DNA from 3 places in the Candidatus Agathobaculum pullicola genome. Region 2 is predicted to be linked to each of the others. Evidence: predicted binding sites of a transcription regulator. Region 2 holds the regulator's gene; each other region holds the start of a gene.
The links. Region 2 encodes Rex, which represses fermentation and respiration genes when NADH is low (regulators of the CRP and FNR family bind a similar motif). Its sites were predicted from a motif close to ATTGTTAANNNNTTAACAAT; they were not measured.
Positions count from the first base shown of each region.

Region 1: a site for Rex is predicted at 914-933, ahead of ACTQ3V_RS07600 (acetyl-CoA C-acetyltransferase). Genes of this name have one in related genera too.
Region 3: a site for Rex is predicted at 1,307-1,326, ahead of ACTQ3V_RS10165 (acyl-CoA dehydrogenase). Genes of this name have one in related genera too.

Region 1 covers NZ_JBQKJP010000017.1:2,202-4,402, reverse strand. Annotated here, with positions in the region: gene ACTQ3V_RS07615 (4-hydroxyphenylacetate 3-hydroxylase family protein) at 1-172, shown strand, start outside; gene ACTQ3V_RS07610 (hypothetical protein) at 258-524, shown strand; gene ACTQ3V_RS07605 (hypothetical protein) at 564-818, shown strand; gene ACTQ3V_RS07600 (acetyl-CoA C-acetyltransferase) at 999-2,186, shown strand.
Region 2 covers NZ_JBQKJP010000003.1:143,971-146,171, reverse strand. Annotated here, with positions in the region: gene metA (homoserine O-acetyltransferase MetA) at 194-1,108, shown strand; gene ACTQ3V_RS02675 (redox-sensing transcriptional repressor Rex) at 1,148-1,786, opposite strand; gene ACTQ3V_RS02670 (isocitrate/isopropylmalate family dehydrogenase) at 1,826-2,201, opposite strand, start outside.
Region 3 covers NZ_JBQKJP010000027.1:30,931-33,131, forward strand. Annotated here, with positions in the region: gene ACTQ3V_RS10165 (acyl-CoA dehydrogenase) at 19-1,170, opposite strand; gene asnB (asparagine synthase (glutamine-hydrolyzing)) at 1,525-2,201, shown strand, end outside.

The sequences.
Region 1 (2,201 bases), on a different contig from region 2:
GCGCGTACTGCGTTTGATTGAAAATATGACGATGGGCACTGCTGCTGTCGGCTATCTGCCGGAATCCATGCACGGCGCAGGCTCGCCTCAGGCGCAGCGCATCATGATTGCCCGTCAGTCCAATCTGGAAATGAAGAAGGAACTGGCAAAGAAGATTGCTCGTATCCAGTAATCTCTGGGCATCGCATAGGCATTCATGGCGCACTGTGAGTGCCTATGTTTGCAATTTCACTCAGCCAAAGGAGGCTCACCGCACCATGCTGTGCTGCACTGTCAAATTCTGCGGCGGCTGCAATCCGCGCTACGACCGCGGAGAAGCCTATCAAACCGTGCGCACCTCCCTTGTGGATGCCGCTTCGTTTTCCTATCCGGAGGACGGCGTCCATTACGACGTACTGCTGATTATCCGCGGCTGCACCGGTTGCCCCTATCTGTATGAAGAAATTGACGCTGATCATCGCGTCATTATGGACTCCGCAGACGGCATCCCGGAAGCCATTCGGACAATCCGGCAATTGGCGTAAATTGGGCGGCCGCGCCAAGCGTCCGTCATGCAAGGGAGTATGATAGAACATGAAAAAAGTAAGCATTATCGCAGCGGAAGAGGCCGCAAGACCGGTCATCCAAACAACGTGACTCTGTTTTTCGCAGCCGGTCAGGGCCACCGCGACAGCATCGGCGCACCGGAGAAAATCGCTAACGTCGCGGCGGCAGAGGGTATCTCAGACAAGATGACTTTGACTGTCGAGGACGGCTCGATCAAGCGGATGGATGCCCACATCTTTCGTGACGCATGGATGGGTCTGGCGAACGATTAAATTCCGTTTTTTTCTGTGTGTGTATTGTACAGATGTTGGGTATATTGCCAACCGCTCCACAAACTTTCGCAAAACCTCTTGCAATTCTCCACACTTTTGATAAAATATTAACGAACTCGAAAGAGACAATAAACTGCACCGGTGCATCCGGTGCCAGAGAAGAAAAGGAGTAACAGCCAAATGAACGTTTACATCTGTTCCGCTGCCCGTACCGCTATCGGCACTTATGGCGGCACCCTTCGCGACGTACCTGCCGCTCAGCTCGGCATCGCTGCTGCCAACGCTGCCATTGAACGCGCTGGCGTTGACAAAGCTGCTATCGACGAATGCCTGTTTGGTCAGGTTTTGCAGGGCGGCGTCGGCCAGAACGTAGCCCGTCAGGTATCTCTCGGCGTCGGTATGCCGCTTGAGACTCCTGCCATGACCCTGAATAAGGTTTGCGCATCCTCCATGCGCGCTATCTCTCTGGGCTCTCAGATCATCCGCTCCGGCGAGGATCAGATGATGCTGGTCGGCGGCTGCGAGTCCATGTCCGGCGCACCGTATATCTCCCGCAACATGCGCTGGGGCGCTCGTATGAACGACGTGAAGTTTGTGGACTTGATGGTTTATGACGGTGTATTCGACGTATTCAACCAGTACCACATGGGCGTTACTGCGGAAAATGTTGCCGAGAAGTACGGCATTACCCGCGAGATGCAGGATCAGATCGGCTATGAGTCCCAGATGAAGGCTGCCAAGGCAATCGCTGACGGCAAGTTCAAGGACGAGATCGTTCCGATCGAGGTCAAGAAGAAGAAGGAAACCATTATCTTCGATACCGACGAGCACTGCCGTCCCCAGACCACGCTCGAGGGTCTGGCAAAGCTGCGCCCGGCCTTCAAGAAGGACGGCACGGTTACCGCAGGCAACGCTTCCGGCATCAACGACGCAGGCGCAGCCATGATTATCGCGTCCGAGGATTTCGTTAAGGCACACGGCCTCAAGCCGCTGGCCAAGATTCGCGCATTCGGCTCGGTTGGCTGTGATCCGTCCATCATGGGTATCGGCCCGATCGAATCCACCCGTCAGGCACTGGCGCGTGCCGGCCTGACCGTTGCAGACCTGGATCTGATCGAGTCCAACGAGGCATTTGCGGCACAGGCGGCTGCTGTAAACCGTGAGCTGGGCTTTGATATGGACAAGGTGAACGTCAACGGTGGTGCGATTGCACTCGGCCACCCGATCGGTGCAGCAGGCTGCCGTATCACCACCACCCTGCTTCACGAGATGATCAAGCGCGACCTGACCATCGGCCTTGCCACTATGTGCATCGGCGGCGGCATGGGCGAAGCCCTGATCGTAGAGCGCGACGAGCTCTGCAAGTAAAAACCGGTAGACAGC
Region 2 (2,201 bases):
TGTCAACAAGTTTTTCAACTTTTTTCTTTTCACTCAGTTTGACCGCCTCTATATGAGGCTTGTACAGTATACCGCTTTTTTTTACTTTTGTCAACTGTTTTTTACCGCATTTTTACTTTTGCGCTTGTAGTTCTTTTTGCTTTCTGCTATAATAAAGCATTATAATGTTATTTTACAAAAAGGAGGGGTCGGCTTGCCAATCAAAATAGCCGACAGTCTGCCTGCGCGTGCGGTACTGGAAAGCGAAAACATCTTTGTCATGACCGAGCATCGTGCTACCACGCAGGATATTCGACCGCTTCGCATCGCATTACTCAATTTGATGCCCTTAAAAATCATTACGGAAACACAGATTTTACGTTGCTTATCCAATACCCCCATTCAAATTGAGGTAGATTTAATTCAAACTAAGACCTATCACTCAAAAAATACGCCCGAGGATCATCTGCTCACTTTCTACAAAACTTTTGATGATATTCGCGATCAAAAATACGACGGTTTCATCATTACCGGTGCTCCGGTAGAGAATATGCCGTTTGAGGATGTGGAATATTGGAATGAGCTGGTCGAGATCATGGATTGGAGCAAGACCCATGTTCACTCTACCCTACATATCTGCTGGGGTGCGCAGGCCGGTTTGTATCACCATTATGGTATTCCCAAATATCCGCTTCCGAGCAAGATGTCCGGTATTTTTCGTCACCATATGCTTTTCCCCAAGGAACCGCTGCTGCGCGGCTTTGATGATATATTTTTCGCCCCTCATTCGCGCTATACCGAAGTGCGCACCGAGGATATTCTCCAAAATGATCGGCTGCGGTTGCTGGCTGAATCCAACGAAGCCGGTGTATATATCGTAGAAGCAATGAACGGCCGTCAGATCTTCGTGCTCGGCCACGGGGAATACGACTCTGATACGCTCAAGAACGAATATGAGCGAGACTTAGCCAAGGGTTTGAACCCTACTATTCCGGTTCACTACTTCCGCAACGACGATCCGGATGACGAAATTCTTGTCACTTGGAAAGCGCATGCGCATTTGTTCTATACTAACTGGGTTAACTACTACGTCTATCAGACCACGCCATATTTTCTTGATAAAATATGAATTCACAAAAAAGAAACGGCCCGCAGGCCGTTTCTTTTTTTATTCGTCTGTCGAACTGACCAGATGGCACAGCGTCATTAAGCTATCAGACAGATGGACGTTTTCCACCGGAACGCCCAGACCGCCCAGATGTAGATCCTCTCCTGTAAAATTCCACAGGCCGCGAATCCCCTGATCAACCAGTTCCCGCGCAATCTCAGGCGCTTTGCCCCGCGGAATTGTGAGAACCGCCACATCCGGCTTGTGTTTGGCCAGAAATTCCTGCATGGTATCGCTGCTGCGTACCTCATAACCGCCGAACCTCTTCCCTGTCAGTTCCGGATTCGCGTCAAATGCACACAGCAGTTGGAATCCACTTGCCCCGAAATCAAAGTTGTTGAGCAGCGCGCGGCCCAAGTTGCCCGCACCCAGCAAAATTGCCGTACGTCCAGCACGCAAGCCAAGAATGGTGCCCAATTCCTCCATCAGCTTGTCAATATTATAACCGTAGCCCTGTTGACCGAAGCCTCCAAAGCAGTTAAAATCCTGCCGGATCTGCGACGCTGTCAACCCCATGCGCTCAGCCAGCGCACGCGAAGAGATGCGCTGCACGCCTTCAGCCTTCAGTTCACAGATATTCCGGTAATAGCGTGGCAGCCGCTGAATGACCGCTTTGGAAACCTCTTGCTTACGTTCCACAGGCTCTCTCCTTCTTTCTTCATTGGGATGGTACAGTGCTTACAGTTGCGCGATAGTATCCAGCATGTAATCCGTAAATTCCTGCGCAGTCGCACCGGTATCACGACCGGTAACAACCACTTTTTTTTCCTCAAACATGCAGATATCCAATGCACGGTCGAGTTTTTTCGCCAACTCGATTTCGCCGATGTGCTCAAGCAGCATCACCGATGCGCGCAGCACGGACGACGGATCGGCGTATTTTGCACGGCCTTCCTGCACCATACGCGGCGCAGAGCCGTGAATCGCCTCGAACATCGCATAACGCTTACCAATATTAGCCGAGCCGGCGGTGCCCACGCCGCCCTGAATCTCTGCCGCCTCGTCGGTGATGATATCGCCGTACAGGTTGGGCAGCACCACAACCTTGAAGTCA
Region 3 (2,201 bases), on a different contig from region 2:
TCAGTTTTCCTCCTTTACTTAGCGCAGAATCTGACCGGCGATGACCATTCTCTGAACCTGAGAAGTGCCCTCGTAGATCTCGGTGATCTTAGCGTCACGCATCATGCGCTCCATCGGGTACTCACGGATATAACCGTAGCCGCCGTAGATCTGGACACACTTGGTGGTAACGTCCATTGCCACTTCAGAAGCGTACAGCTTTGCCATAGCAGCTTCCTTGGTAAACGGCAGACCCACGTCGTGGTTGAACGCAGCGCGGCGAACGAGCAGACGAGCAGCGTCGATCTGGGTGTACATATCGGCTACCATCCACTGCAGGCCCTGGAACTTGTCCAGCGTCTTGCCGAACTGAACGCGCTCCTTCATGTACTGGATCGCCTTATCCAGCGCGCCCTGCGCGATGCCGAGCGCCTGAGAAGCGATACCGATACGGCCGCCGTCCAGCGTCATCATAGCAATCTTAAAGCCGCCGTTCTCCTTGCCGAGCAGACGGTCAGCCGGCAGATGCACATCTTCAAAAATCAGCTCGGAGGTCTGCGAGCCGCGAATGCCCATCTTGTGCTCGATCTTGCCGATGGAGAAGCCCGGGTCATCCTTGTCCACGATGAACGCGGAAATGCCCTTGTTGCCCTTGCTCTTATCGGTCATCGCGAAAACAACATAAGTATCCGCGCGGCCGCCGCCGGTGATGAACACCTTGGTACCATTGAGGATGTAGGAGCCATCCGGCTGCTTCTCAGCGATGGTCTGCTGTGCAGCGGAGTCAGTGCCCGCGTTGGGCTCGGTCAGGCCGAATGCGCCCACCTTTGCGCCTTCCTTAGGCTCGATGAGCGGGCGGAGCCACTTTTCCTTCTGCTCGGGCGTACCGAACGCGTAGATCGGCCAAGCGCCCAGCGTGCCGTGCGCGGAAATAATCGCACCGGTGGTGCCGCACACGCGGCTAACCTCTTCGATTGCGATAGAGTAGCAAACATAGTTGCCGCCGGAGCCGCCGACTTCCTTGGGGAACTGAATGCCCATCAGGCCATACTTCATCAGCTTCTGGACAGTCTCTTCCGGATAGCGCTCCTGCTCGTCGATCTCGGCTGCGAGCGGCTCTACTTCGTTAAGCGCGAACTCACGGCACATCTTCTGGAACAGTGCTTCTTCTTTTGTAAGCCTAAAATCCATGCCATATACCTCCCAAAAAATATTCGCGGGTGTACAGAAAAACACAGCGCCCGATGCCCATGGGCCGCAGCGCTGCGTTCCAAGCCAACACCCTACTTTGGAGCATGTCTATTTCTATTATATCGTTTGCCGGGAATATGTCAAGGATTTAACACACTTTTGCGTGAGATTTTCGACCCGTTTTTTTCCATTGTAAACCCGTATTTTAAACTCTGTGTGGAATCCGGGAGATTGTTTGCATTATAGTGTATTACACATCCGGTGTCCCACATCGTATCCCAGCGGTTTTTCTCATATTTCCCGCCCCTTCTGCATAAAAAGCAAGGAAGGCCATTATATAAGGAGGAAAAGTCTATGTGTGGAATCGGCGGCTTTGTCGATTATGAACACGACGCGCGCCGCTACGCCGCAGCGGCAAAGCGCATGCAGCGCAGCCTGACGCCGCGCGGTCCGGACGCGGCGGGGGACTATCAGGACGAGGACGCAGTGCTCGTCCATCGGCGCCTTATCGTCATTGACCCGGACGGCGGCTCGCAGCCCATGTGCGCGCCCGACGAAAACACGGTGTTGGTATATAACGGAGAGTTATATAATACAGAAGAAATACGCAAAGACCTGCTCGCACGCGGACACACATTCCGTGGCCATTCGGATACCGAGGTGCTGCTGCACGCCTTCCTTGAATGGGACACAGACGCTTTTGCGCGTCTCAACGGTATTTTCGCGTTCGCCATCTGGCAGAAGAAAGAACGGCGACTCGTGCTGTGCCGCGATCGTCTGGGTGTTAAGCCCCTGTTTGTCGCACACTTGCAGGACGGCATCGTATTTGGTTCAACCGTCGGCGCGGTGCTGTGCCACCCGGCGGTCGAGCCTGAGGTAGACGAGGACGGCCTGCGCGCCGTGCTGCTGCTCGGTCCTGCGCGCCCACCCGCGTCCGGTGTATTCCGGCAGGTCGACTCACTGCTGCCCGGGCATTACGCGGTGCTCACACCCGAGGGCTACGCCGACCGCACCTATTGGAAGCTGGAGGC